4 regions of the Paenibacillus sp. FSL H8-0282 genome follow, and region 1 is predicted to be linked to each of the others. Evidence: riboswitches for the same ligand, from Rfam matches in the RefSeq annotation. Region 1 holds a riboswitch; each other region holds the start of a gene.
The links. A riboswitch is a leader RNA that binds a small molecule or an ion and turns the genes downstream of it on or off. The one in region 1 is predicted to bind thiamine pyrophosphate.
Positions count from the first base shown of each region.

Region 2: linked by a shared signal. The riboswitch ahead of NST94_RS12300 (ABC transporter ATP-binding protein) and the one ahead of thiC (phosphomethylpyrimidine synthase ThiC) in region 1 are both predicted to bind thiamine pyrophosphate.
Region 3: linked by a shared signal. The riboswitch ahead of NST94_RS02110 (ABC transporter substrate-binding protein) and the one ahead of thiC (phosphomethylpyrimidine synthase ThiC) in region 1 are both predicted to bind thiamine pyrophosphate.
Region 4: linked by a shared signal. The riboswitch ahead of NST94_RS09180 (thiamine phosphate synthase) and the one ahead of thiC (phosphomethylpyrimidine synthase ThiC) in region 1 are both predicted to bind thiamine pyrophosphate.

Region 1 covers NZ_CP150146.1:6,089,464-6,092,716, forward strand. Annotated here, with positions in the region: gene thiC (phosphomethylpyrimidine synthase ThiC) at 1-1,734, opposite strand, end outside; TPP riboswitch at 1,837-1,945, opposite strand; gene NST94_RS26360 (beta-galactosidase) at 2,017-3,253, opposite strand, start outside.
Region 2 covers NZ_CP150146.1:2,834,613-2,837,865, forward strand. Annotated here, with positions in the region: gene NST94_RS12295 (ABC transporter permease) at 1-679, opposite strand, end outside; gene NST94_RS12300 (ABC transporter ATP-binding protein) at 660-1,355, opposite strand; TPP riboswitch at 1,554-1,657, opposite strand; gene NST94_RS12305 (amino acid ABC transporter substrate-binding protein) at 1,880-2,716, shown strand; gene NST94_RS12310 (amino acid ABC transporter permease) at 2,770-3,253, shown strand, end outside.
Region 3 covers NZ_CP150146.1:478,578-481,830, forward strand. Annotated here, with positions in the region: gene NST94_RS02105 (MTH1187 family thiamine-binding protein) at 1-93, opposite strand, end outside; gene NST94_RS02110 (ABC transporter substrate-binding protein) at 654-1,703, opposite strand; TPP riboswitch at 1,865-1,975, opposite strand; gene NST94_RS02115 (hypothetical protein) at 2,134-3,253, opposite strand, start outside.
Region 4 covers NZ_CP150146.1:2,144,640-2,147,892, forward strand. Annotated here, with positions in the region: gene NST94_RS09170 (GDSL-type esterase/lipase family protein) at 1-267, shown strand, start outside; gene NST94_RS09175 (SDR family oxidoreductase) at 363-1,235, shown strand; TPP riboswitch at 1,323-1,424, shown strand; gene NST94_RS09180 (thiamine phosphate synthase) at 1,538-2,143, shown strand; gene thiS (sulfur carrier protein ThiS) at 2,182-2,385, shown strand; gene NST94_RS09190 (thiazole synthase) at 2,441-3,208, shown strand; gene thiH (2-iminoacetate synthase ThiH) at 3,242-3,253, shown strand, end outside.

The sequences.
Region 1 (3,253 bases):
AATGAGGCTCCCGCCTTGGAGAAACTCTTGCGCCTTCTCTTGCATTCCTGATTCAATTCTCGTCGTATTCCGGATATTATGAGAGATCTTCATACTGCAAAATTTCGGCCCGCACATGGAACAGAAATGAGCTGTTTTAGCGCCTTCCGCAGGCAATGTCTCATCATGATATTCGAGCGCTCGCTCAGGATCTAACGATAAATGAAATTGATCACGCCAACGAAATTCAAAACGGGCTTTCGAAAGAGCATTATCCCGGTCTTGTGCTCCTTTATGCCCTTTCGCCAAATCTGCGGCATGAGCCGCTATTTTATAAGTAATGACCCCTATACGTACATCTTCCTTATTAGGCAGGCCAAGATGTTCCTTCGGAGTTACGTAACATAACATAGCTGTACCGAACCAACCAATCATCGCTGCACCTATAGCAGAGGTAATATGATCATAACCAGGCGCAATATCTGTAGTCAGTGGACCTAATGTATAAAAAGGGGCTTCGTTACAAGTTTCAAGTTGCTTATCCATATTCTCTTTAATCAAGTGCATCGGCACATGTCCTGGACCCTCTACCATTACCTGTACATCATGACTCCAAGCTATAGCTGTTAATTCACCTAACGTCTCTAACTCGGCAAATTGTGCTTCATCATTCGCATCAGCAATCGAACCCGGACGTAATCCATCGCCTAGGGAAAAAGAAACATCGTACAGCTTCATGATTTCACATATCTCTTCAAAATGTGTATATAAAAAGTTCTCTTGATGATGCGCAAGACACCATGCCGCCATGATGGAGCCACCTCTTGAAACAATGCCTGTCATACGTTGTGCAGTCAACGGGATATAACGAAGCAGAACCCCTGCATGAATGGTAAAATAATCAACCCCTTGCTCCGCTTGCTCTATGAGCGTATCACGGTATACTTCCCACGTTAAATCTTCCGCTTTCCCATTCACTTTTTCCAACGCTTGATAGATAGGCACCGTTCCAATAGGAACAGGAGAATTACGGATGATCCACTCGCGTGTCGTATGAATGTTTTTACCTGTTGAGAGATCCATTATATTATCTGCACCCCAGCGGGTGGCCCATCTCATCTTCTCTACCTCTTCCTCTATGGATGAGGATACTGCGGAATTTCCTATATTGGCATTGATCTTCACTAAAAAATTGCGTCCAATAATCATTGGTTCACTCTCTGGATGATTGATATTCGCTGGGATGATGGCGCGGCCGCGGGCTACTTCATCTCTTACAAATTCCGGTGCCACATTCTCACGAATCGCAACGTATTCCATTTCCGAAGTAATAATCCCTTTGCGTGCATAATGCATTTGAGAGACATTACGCCCCTTTTTCGCTCGCAAAGGTTTTCTATGGAGCGCTGGAAACACTTCCGCCACAGCTTTTCCTGTTGCATTCCCGTTATCTTCAGGCTTCACGGTTCTTCCTTCGTACGCTTCCGCATCCCCTCGTTCCTCAATCCAGCTTAGACGATTGGGCTCTAACCCCTGACGAATATCAGTATGAATATTAGCATCCGTGTAAGCCCCGCTTGTGTCATAGACATGAATTGGGGCATTCTCCTCTTCGCCGTCTATGCCCGCAGTTGGACTAAGTGAGATCTCCCGCATAGGCACCTGTATATCAGGCCGTGAACCCTTTACATACACTTTTTGACTTGCTGGAAAAGCTGATAGATTGATTGGATCGTTGTTCAATTCGCTTGTCATCTCAATTCCTCCTATAAGGTGATTTGATCAAGCGGAGACGGTCTACTCCCACACATAGAAAAGGCCACATCTGTATAAGATGCGGCCTTAGAGTAGACAAATAGAAATAGAGCTCCATTTCCTCCGCTGGCATTATCCAGATCAGGTTTGACGGTCGATAGTTATAACTATCCTCTCAGCCTGGTTCCACCAAGCTCCCGTGACTATATAATTGCTACTTCAAAGTATAACCGAAAAGAGAGAATTATCCAAATCTACTCAAATGTGAGATCAATGTATACGTTAGTTCAACACCAATACCCCAAATCCTTCCAGAAGAACCTCGCCCGACAATGTTGTGCCGCTCAGTAAATCTGTTTTGGTCTCATGAAGATGGATCGTGACAGGAGTCTCACTATAATTAAGCAAAAAAGCATAACTGGAAGAAGCTCCGGTACGGACTTGCAGCTCTACCTCTTCTGGGAGCTCCAGCCAATCTGCTGGCGATTGTAGATCAATTAAATTTATGATCTCAGCCGCTGCCTGTTCATTAAATACGGCTCCGTAATACCAAACCTCACCCTTGCCGCGACGATTTCTAGATACCGCCGGTTTTCCTGCATAATAATCAGAGGCGTAAACCGCCATCACTTCAACCGAAGCTTCCTCTATTTTGAGAATATCATTAAAGTCATCTGCTCCCGTAACGACTTCGGCCGCGCCTGACCAGCTAATTGTTGTTGGCTGACGACTGCCCTTAACCATTGTGAATTCTTCAACTGTGATCCCGCATAGATCCTTAGCAGCACCTGGGAAAGGACGCATATTACATTGACCGCGCTCATCCTTATAGCCGGTTCTACAGCCGAAGATCAGTTTGCCGCCTTGCTGAACATATTCATCCAGCAGTGCTGCTGTCTCATCTGTCATAATCGCTGGGTGAGGATAGATAAGCACGTCGTACCTTGCAAGCTCCTCCAGCGTTGTTTTTTTGCGTAAATAGAGTACGTCATTCGGGATATGCTTCTGCTGAAGCGCCTTGTACCACTCCTTATTGCTCTTCCACATAAACGGGCCATGCCAAACATCGTATTCTCCATCCCACTCATTGTCATAATCACGAACAATAGCAATGTTAGCCTGATTACGAGTACCGACAAACGCATGACCTGCTGCTGCCAGCTCCTGACCGATCTGCCCCGCTTCCCGCACTCTCCGGTTAGGCTGATTATGATAGTCATTGATTCCATGCCAATAAATTTCATTGCCCATCGTAGCTGTCCGCCAGCGGAAATATAACACCATATCTGCTCCATGAGCGATCGACTGATAAGTCCATAACCGCATCTGCCCGGGCTTTGGAGAAGGCATATCCATCCGGTTCACCCAGCCACCCGGGCCCGACTGCTGCTCCATAATGCAGAAATTCGGGGATATCGAACGAACAACAGATAACGACAGTCCCCAGCCTCTATCATTCAGCGGATTCCGCTCATTCGGGTCATAAAAAATAGTAGAGAACTGAGGATAGGAATCATAG
Region 2 (3,253 bases), 3.3 Mb from region 1:
CGAACATTTCATCGCTCTGCATATTTCCGGCCATTCTGCGGCTGAAGTAACCGAGTCCTTTACTGCCGCCGAGCCATTCCCCGATAGTAGCTCCGATGACGCAGTATACAATGGACAGCTTTAAGCCAGAGAAAAAAGCAGGCAACGCCAGTGGAATTTGGGTTTTGACAAGCAGCTGCCAGCGGTTTGCACCAAATGTTAATAATAAGTCCTTGTAAGTCTGGCCACTTGTACGAAGTCCATCATATGTACTCACTACAACTGGAAAAAAAGCCGTCAAAAACACCACAGCCACTTTGCTCCACAGCGAATATCCGAACCACATAATAAAAATGGGCGATAGCGCAATTAATGGGACCGTCTGGCTAATGATAAGGAAGGGATAGATGGCCTTTTCTACGGGGCGAAACAGGAACATTCCAATACCCAGCAATACACCAAAAATCACAGAAAGGACAAAACCTACCAGTATCTCCTGCAACGTCGCTAATAAATGCTGTCCAAATAATAATTGCCTGTGCTCGATCAATGCGATGCCAATAGATGAAGGTGCAGGGAGAATAAAGGCTGGAATCAAGTGAAGGCGAACAGCTGACTCCCAGATTACAAGAATGAGCAGTACCAGAAGAAGGAAGGGACCATAGTTGTCTAGATGTTTTTTAAAAGGTATAGGTTGCATGCAATCTTCGCTCCAACTCTGCCCGTAGTGCTATAAACCGGGGTTCATAGTTCATCTTATAATGTCTTGGTTTTGGTAGATCGACAATGATCTCCTGTAATTCGCTGTGCGCACCGCCAGATAATAAATAAATCCGGTCACTGAGCAATAGTGCTTCTTCCAGATCATGAGTGATGAGCATAATCGTCTGATTCAGTTCACCCCATAACTCCAACAGCCAACGGTGTATCTCACGTTTGGTCATGGCATCGAGAGCGCCAAAGGGCTCATCCAGCAGCATAAGGCCACTTCCGCCTCCAGCCACTAAGGTGCGCAGAAATGCGACTCGCTGTTTCATTCCTCCCGAAAGTTCATGGGGATAAGCCTTCTCTACATCTGTTAAGCCGAAGCGGGCCAACATTTCCCGAATCTGAATGATTGTTTCCTGTTTACTAAATCTGGGCATGATCTCCCAGGGCAAAAGGCAGTTGTCGAGCACTGTTCTCCAAGGCAGCAATAAATCCTGCTGAGGCATATAAGCGATCTGACCTAAACGACTAGCGGTTGAGGGGAGCGTAGGGAGTTTTATTTTTCCATGAGTAGGTTCGAGTAAACCGGCAACCGTTTTGAAAAATGTGCTTTTCCCGCATCCGCTAGCACCTACTACGGAGACGAATTCCCCTTGCCTGATATCCATGGATAGTTTTGCGAATACAGGGGGTTGTTCAGTTTCCGGAAAAGAGTAGGTTAGGCCTTGAATAGATAAAATGGTCGTGATGATCTAACCTCCTAATATTTTTGTGGAGCGCCTAAACAAATAAAGACCCATCCATTTCCAGAGGAAATGAATGGGTCAAAAAGTTCATTCTGCATAATAACACTTAACATGCTTGATGAAAATTCTGCTCCACTTCCCTCCGCTGGTATGATCCAGATCAGGTTCCAAGGGTCCGGAGCTTGAAGCTCCGTCTCAGTCGGCCGACTCCCCTAGTGAAATAACAGGTCCATATTAATTTGTTTATAAATATACCATATCTTTCTGAGAAGTAAAGAGAGAAAGAAGTGAAGGATTAATCCAAGATTGGGTAAGATATAAGTAGAAATCTAGTTAATATTACAATTCCGATGTACATAATCGGAAAAAAGTATTGACGATCATGTGATGGCAGTGTACTATTCAATTTACCGGAAAAAAACCGGATAGAGAGAGGGGATTTAATAATGAAAAAATGGAGTTTAACTATTATATTGGCGTTAACCGTGGTCCTTGTAGCGGCTTGCGGCAATAATTCGAATACCAATACGGCTGCTGAACCAACAGCTGGAACGAATGGTGGAGCAGCATCTTCAGCGCAAAACAGTTTGGAGGCTGTGAAGGCCAGCGGCAAATTGCGGATAGGTACAGAAGGGACTTATGCACCTTTTACTTATCATGACACTGCGGGGAAATTGACGGGTTTTGACGTGGAAATTGCCGAAGAAGTAGCCAAACGTTTAGGTGTTGAAGCTGAATTTTTTGAAACTCAGTGGGATGGTATTTTTGCTGGGATGGATGCGAAACGGTTTGATGTCATTTTTAATGAAGTTTCCATTAACGAAGATCGCAAAGTGAAATATGATTTCTCTGAACCCTATATTGTATCCAAGGCAGTATTGATCGTGAGCGAAAACAATGAGGATATTAAGACCTTTGCTGATCTAAAGGGTAAAAAAGCCGGACAATCCCTGACCAGTAACTTATCCGACATCGCTCGTGAGAACGGTGCTGAAATCGTAGCTACGGACGGTTTCAATCAAGCGATGGACCTGCTGACTTCGGGACGTATTGATGCAACTGTGAATGATGGCTTGTCTTATCTGGATCTGAAAAAACAAAAACCAGATGCAAAAATTAAAGTGGTTGATGAGATTCCTGAAGGCTCACAAAGTGCCGCGGTATTCCTGAAAGGCAATGATGAGCTGGTGAATGCGGTCAGTGATGCGATTAAAGAGATGAAAAGTGATGGAACGTACTTGAAAATTTCCGAGAAATACTTTGGAGCTGACGTTTCAAAATAATACAAGGCTAGCAAGGCTAATTAAGCCTAGAAGCTAAAAAGGATGTCTGAATAATGGATGACCGCAAAATACAAATTTTCTTAGATACACTGCTACCCCTGCTTAAAGCCGGGGTGGCTTTTACCATTCCGTTGGCGCTACTTTCCTTTGTGCTTGGATTGATTTTGGCGATCCTAACCGCGTTGGCACGTCTTTCACCGTGGGTAATTCCGAAGCTAATCGCCCGTTTTTATGTATGGGTCATTCGGGGAACCCCGTTGTTAGTGCAGCTATTTATTATATTTTATGGTTTGCCGGCTGTTGGTATTGTACTCGACCCTTTCATTGCCGCCACCATTGGATTTACCCTTAGCGTAGGGGCTTACTCATCGGAAATCGTACGCGCTGCTATCCTGTCGATACATAAAGGCCAGTGGGAAGCTGCGTTCTCAGTCGGGATGACTCGTGGGCAGGCTCTGCGCCGCGTAATTCTGCCACAAGCTGCACGCGTTTCTGTACCGCCGTTATCCAATTCTTTTATTAGCTTGGTCAAAGATA
Region 3 (3,253 bases), 1.2 Mb from region 1:
AATGACCTCAATCGCTTTATCTACGTATGGGATGGAATCCTCATTGTTCGGAGTTTTTGGAATTACTTGAATGCTTAGTAGGGTGTTAGCCACAATAATCAATCCTTTCATTTTATAAGGTAAGTTCAATAAGCCAACTTTGATAACGAAGTAACTCAGGAAGCAAACTCGACATCGAATCTTGAACGAATTTGGGAAGTCCGGTACTCACGTAGCACATCACTACGCTCCGTTCCTCCTTCCTCAAGTAACGTCCAACCTTCTTGGTTCTGAAAGCCGACTTTTTGAACTCTTAAATTATAAGGTAAGTTCAAAAAGCCAACTTTGATAACGAAGTAATTCAGGAAGCAAACTCGACATCGAATCTTGAACGAACTTGGGAAGTCCGGTACTCACGTAGCACATCACTACGCTCCGTTCCTCCTTCCTCAAGTAACGTCCAACCTTCTTGGTTCTGAAAGCCGACTTTTTGAACTCTTAAATTATAAGGTAAGTTCAAAAAGCCAACTTTGATAACGAAGTAATTCAGGAAGCAAACTCGACATCGAATCTTGAACGAACTTGGGAAGTCCGGTACTCACGTAGCACATCACTACGCTCCGTTCCTCCTTCCTTAAGTAACGTCCAACCTTCTTGGTTCTGAAGTCCGCTCTCTACTCCGCCGGTAAAAAATCATTACTGAATGCACTAGCAGCATCCAGCGGTTTATCCAGCAACTTCAGATCGTACATCCAGTCGCCATAATTCTGCCAGACCTCGGTTTTTTGCTCGCCCCAGCGGGCAGCATCGTCCTTGTATTTTGGGCTAAGCCATTTTTGGCTAGCTAGGACAAGGTCGGCGTCCAGGTCAGGAACGGCCTTCGATAACATACCGGCAGCCTCTTCCGGATGATCTATGGCATATTGATAACCTTTTGATGTGGCTTTCATGAAGGCCTTCACCAGATCAGGATGATCTGCAATTTGCTTCTCACTCGTCGTCAGCACAGGCGTGTAATAATCGAGCTGCGGCGCATAATCCTTTAAGTACAGCATATCCAATGGCTCGCCACGCAACTCAGCCTCAACACCAGTCCAAGCGTAGAAAATCCAGGCGAAATCAATGTCACGTTTGACGGCGGTAAAATAATCAGCTTCACCGATACTGATCAGCTTCACCTTTTTCACATCGCCACCTTCAGGATCCATGATAGCTTTCATGGCTGCTTCTTCGGCCGGTGAGCCCCAGCCTCCGTAGGTTTTACCTTCGAAATCCTTTGGTGATTTAATATTGCGATCTACTGGAGCAGCGAATCCCGACGTATTATGCTGAATAATAGCTGCTATCGAGACAAGGGGCACGCCTTGTAGACGGGCTAGTGTTAATCCTTCTTGGGCGCTGATGCCAAATGCGGCTTCGCCAGAAGTAACCATAGTATCAGAACCCGCTGCGCCTGGCTGAACGATCTCGACGTCCAGACCTTCTTCAGCGTAGTAACCAAGATCCTTAGCTACGTATAGACCGGTATGATTCGTGTTCGGTGTCCAGTCGAGTGCGACTTTAACTTTGGTGAGCTCTTTTGGAGCATCCGTCCCAGCCGCAGCAGTTGGATCAGTAGCATTTGCTTTGTTTCCGGCTGTATTCCCATTGTTGCTGCCGCATCCGGCAATGGCAAGAATGAGTACACAGGTGAGGCACAACGTAAGTGCTTTTTTAAGGTGCATGTCTTCTTCTCTCCTTTAAGGTTACAAGAATCCCGTCTTCACAACATGAACCGTAAAGTGTAGTATGTACGTTTTTCTACATCTTTTAGTGATCTTACAAAAAAAGCGCCCCGAGTGATCGGGACGCTGGCTTGGCGCAAGGTTAGTTAAGGTCACAGGGACCAGAACCAATTGGCGATTCCTACGCTGGCATTATCCAGATCAGGTATAAGGGTCAGTATCTTGTGGGATACAATCTCAGCCGGCCAATTCCAGCACCCCTGGTTCTATGAAGTTAACGGGTATTTCTATGTGCAATATAAGTAAGCATAAGTTTTGTACCCATACTTTATATCTTATATTTCTCGCATACGGTGTATTATAGACGGCTGTACTCGGAATGTCTAGTAGTGCACTCCTGAATTTTTCCAATCAAGTAGTTTCTTTTTTGCTAGTCTAGATCTTTATATTTCTTGCGGTGACGCCGTTTAAGCTCACTAACCAGCGCCCCTAGCGTGAGGACAACGCTGATCAGAATCCCGCTCATGATCACGAAGAGGGCAAGAAATTCAAAGGGAGAATAACCAATCATTTTACTCCATTGAATCTTTCCATCCAGATCGTCAATGACCTGATTCATGCCGTAAATCCCGCTTACTACCGTAAATACAGTAAGAATCATCAGCAGATTATCCCGTCGCTTGGACTGAAACTTATCCTGATACTGAAACAGGTCATTTAAGGTTTCTTTCACTTCCTCGAACAAAGCGTCGTTTCCGTATACTTTACGCAGCTGAAGAAATATCTCCCGGCCCTGCGACTGGGAAATCAACTCCAAGAAGTAGAACTTTGCCGAGAACTTATTGATGGAGTAGATTAGATTGTCTATTTCCTCATAATCATGATTAATCCGAAGTCGGGAGTGCATATTGGCGAGCTTTAGCAGAACGATTTTGTGGAAAATATTGAGTAAAAATCCGTAATAATATTGCCCGTACATCTGGTTGGCTAGACTAACAGCAATCTCCTGTTCAGCGCGGGTCATGCAGCAAAAGGTTTGCTCATTCATCATATAATATGTGTCTGGACCCCAGCGATTATAGGAATGCTCATGACAATAGTTTGCAATATACGCTGGATCGCTGGCACTGGCATAGGGCTTTCCGTTCAGATTAATTCCATCAAGCTGTGAGGCGCGATAGCGTAGATTTACACTAATCTCATCAGAGCTTTCTTCATTCTGAAAGCCGTAAAAAGCTTGCACCTGCATTCTTTCATCTACGAAAAAAGGAAGGGTCTCGAAATAAGCCCCATTGATATCCGATTGATCCAGATATGGCTCCAGTCCATCCACCAAATTTCGGAAGACAAAATCCTCTACCATCTCATAGGTCTGTTCCCCGCAATGAATATAAGTGTAATCATCCTGTATGAAGGTATTCTCTAGCGCACGGAAACGATCCGCGAATTCTAGGGCAATACTAAAGGGAATTGAATCCCCCTCCAGCTGGACACGTATCGTCACGAATCCAAGCTGAAAAGGACATATGAATATATCCGTCGAGAGAATT
Region 4 (3,253 bases), 2.9 Mb from region 1:
GTCAATGGGACAGAACTAGAACCTAAAGCTATAGTGACCCGGGAGAAAGCGGCCAAAGCTCTGTACTTTATGTGGGTGCTGGAACATGAAGTGAATGCAGAAAATCATGTTTCTTCTCAAAATAGTCAGGGTGAACAATTCAAGGCACAGCAGCGATGCTGTGTCTATTTGTATGCAGTGAATTCCTCTCCACTTACAGCAGTGTATCTCTCACGGTTGTTTATTTCTACTTTCATTGTGGTAAGTAAGATTCGTAAAGCGATTTAAGAAAATGACAAACCCAGCGTATAAACGTGCATAGTTGTGCCATCCTAAGACGATCAGTTAACTATCAATTTGCTTAACGAGAGGAGATAGGGAAGATGTCAGGCAACAATAAACAAGCTACAAAAACCTTACCCCCACAGGAGCAGCATCATCAGCCAGGGATTGAGAGTGAAATGACGCCGCTGCCCAAATACGAGCCGGCAAATTATAAATCAGCAGGTAAACTGCAAGACAAGGCGGCGTTAATTACCGGTGGAGACAGCGGAATTGGGCGTGCAGTTGCTGTGCTTTTTGCTAAAGAAGGCGCTGATGTGGTCATTTCATATCTTAATGAACACTCAGATGCAGAGGAAACTAAACGTCAGGTCGAGCAGGAAGGCCGCAAATGTATCCTAATTCCAGGTGATATCGGTGACGAGAAATTCTGTAAGGATCTTATTAAACAGACGGTGGAGGGCTTAGGAAAGCTTGATATTCTCATCAATAACGCGGCAGAGCAACATCCGCAAGCTAAGATCGAGGATATTACTTCCGAGCAGCTTGAGCGTACTTTCCGTACGAATATATTTGCGATGTTCTATTTAACAAAAGCAGCTATGCCTCATTTAAAAGCAGGATCTACCATTATAAATACAACTTCAATTACCGCTTATCGCGGAAGCCCGCAGCTGCTGGACTATTCATCAACTAAAGGAGCTATTCTTAGCTTCACACGATCCTTGTCCACGAATCTGGCAGAGAAGGGCATACGGGTAAACGGTGTTGCACCAGGTCCAATCTGGACACCGCTGATTCCCTCTACCTTTGATGCAAAACAGGTTAGCGAGTTTGGAGGTACACAGCCTATGAAACGGCCTGGACAACCAGAAGAGCTGGCACCAGCCTATGTATATCTGGCCTCTGACGATTCCAGTTATGTGACTGGACAGGTTATTCATGTAAATGGTGGCGAGGTAGTAAACGGTTAGATCAGTACAGCTAATGTGAATAAATGGGTGTATTTCAATAAAAAAATATGTTACTATAAACCACGTTAGCATTTTAAAATTGTATATTTATGTCACTAGGGGTGCCGATTGGCTGAGACGGAATGGATTTCCGGACCCTTTGAACCTGATCTGGTTAAGACCAGCGTAGGGAAGTGGAGAACGAATTTCTGTTGTCGGGCTATTTGTAGTGCCGTCTATATACAGATTCTGACTGCCTTCCTTACGGGGGGCAGTTTTTTTGTTTTTTACTGACCTACAGGGAAGTGAGAGAGGAGATCGTGATGTTGCAAGCTGAGATCCATCTAATATCAGACGGCAAGCTACAGCTGAGACATTTTGTTGAACTAGCTGTCACGGTGCAGACATGGGTCGATTATATTCACCTGAGAGATAAGCAATGTCCTGCATGCGAACTGCTCGCTGCGGCACAGAAGCTGTTGGCTGCCGGTATGCCCGCTACCAAACTGATAATCAACGACCGGATCGATGTAGCCTTGGCAGCTGGTGCCGCGGGGGTTCAGTTGGCCTGGCACAGTCTGAGTCCGGTTACAGCCCGGCGAATTGCACCTCAGCTTTGGCTGGGGAGATCGGTTCATTCTCCGGAAGAAGCGGCGAATGCCTCAGAGCAGGGAGCTGATTATTGCTTGTTTGGTCATGTATTTCCCTCGGATAGCAAGTTAGGGCTGCCCGCACGTGGGTTAGAGCTGCTTGCAGAAACGGTGAAGACCAGCTCTATTCCTGTAATTGCGATTGGCGGAATTAGCCCCGCTAATGCGGCGCAGATCATCAGGAAAGGTGCGGCAGGAGTTGCTGTGATGTCCGGTATTTGCGGAGCGGATGATCCTTATGAGGCCGCCAAAGCTATTCATAAGGCGGTTCATTCATAGCCTGGAGGTAACAGCACGGGCGAAGGGGGTGATTCAGAATGAAGCTGTTGATTAACGGGAAATCCGCAGAGTGTTCTGGTGGTATTCAAACTATAGCTGATTTGATCAGTCTTCCTGAGTGGTCGGGTCGTTTGATGATCATTGAGCTGAATGGAGAAATTGTCAGTAAGGAGAATTATGAAAGTACTGCTCTGAGCGAGGATGATCGTTTGGAACTGGTGCACTTTGTTGGTGGGGGTTGAGATGGAGCGGTATAGAATTTTGAGAAATTTATAAGAACCAAAGGGAGGTAATTTCATGCATGACCCGTTACATATTGGCGGCATCGAATTAACCAGTAGATTATTTATCGGAACCGGAAAATATAGCCGGAATACGTTGATCCCCGAAGTGATCGCAAGCTCTGGTTCTCAGGTGATTACTGTAGCGCTTCGCCGAGTGGACCCGCAAGGTGGAGCAGAAAATATCATGAACCACATTCCCGGCCACATGACTCTTCTGCCTAATACCTCAGGAGCGCGTACAGCGGAAGAGGCAGTCCGTATTGCAAGATTAGCAAGAGCTGCGGGACTGGGGAACTGGGTCAAGATCGAAGTGATCAATGATCAGAAATACCTGCTTCCAGATAATCTGGAGACCATACGAGCTACAGAGATTTTAGCAGCGGAGGGTTTTGTAGTATTGCCTTATATGAGTCCGGACCTTTCGGCTGCTTTACGTCTGAGAGATGCCGGTGCTGCTGCTGTGATGCCGCTTGGTGCGCCGATCGGGACGAATCGCGGCCTGCGCACCAAGGAGCTTGTGCGTATTCTTATTGAAGAAGTGAATTTGCCGATTATTGTAGACGCCGGGATTGGCAAGCCCTCGGAAGCGGCGGAAGCAATGGAGATGGGGGCCGCTGCTGTTCTGCTTAATACGGCTATCGCAACGGCACGTAATCCGCTCGTCATGGCGGAAGCGTTCCGCGAGGCGATATCCGCTGGCCGCAAAGCTTATTTGGCAGGACTGGGTCCTGTAGAAGAAGTTGCTTTTGCTTCGTCACCGTTGACTGGATTTTTGAACTGAATTTGATAGGTCACGAAAGGAGGGAAGATTAGCATGAGCTTTTTT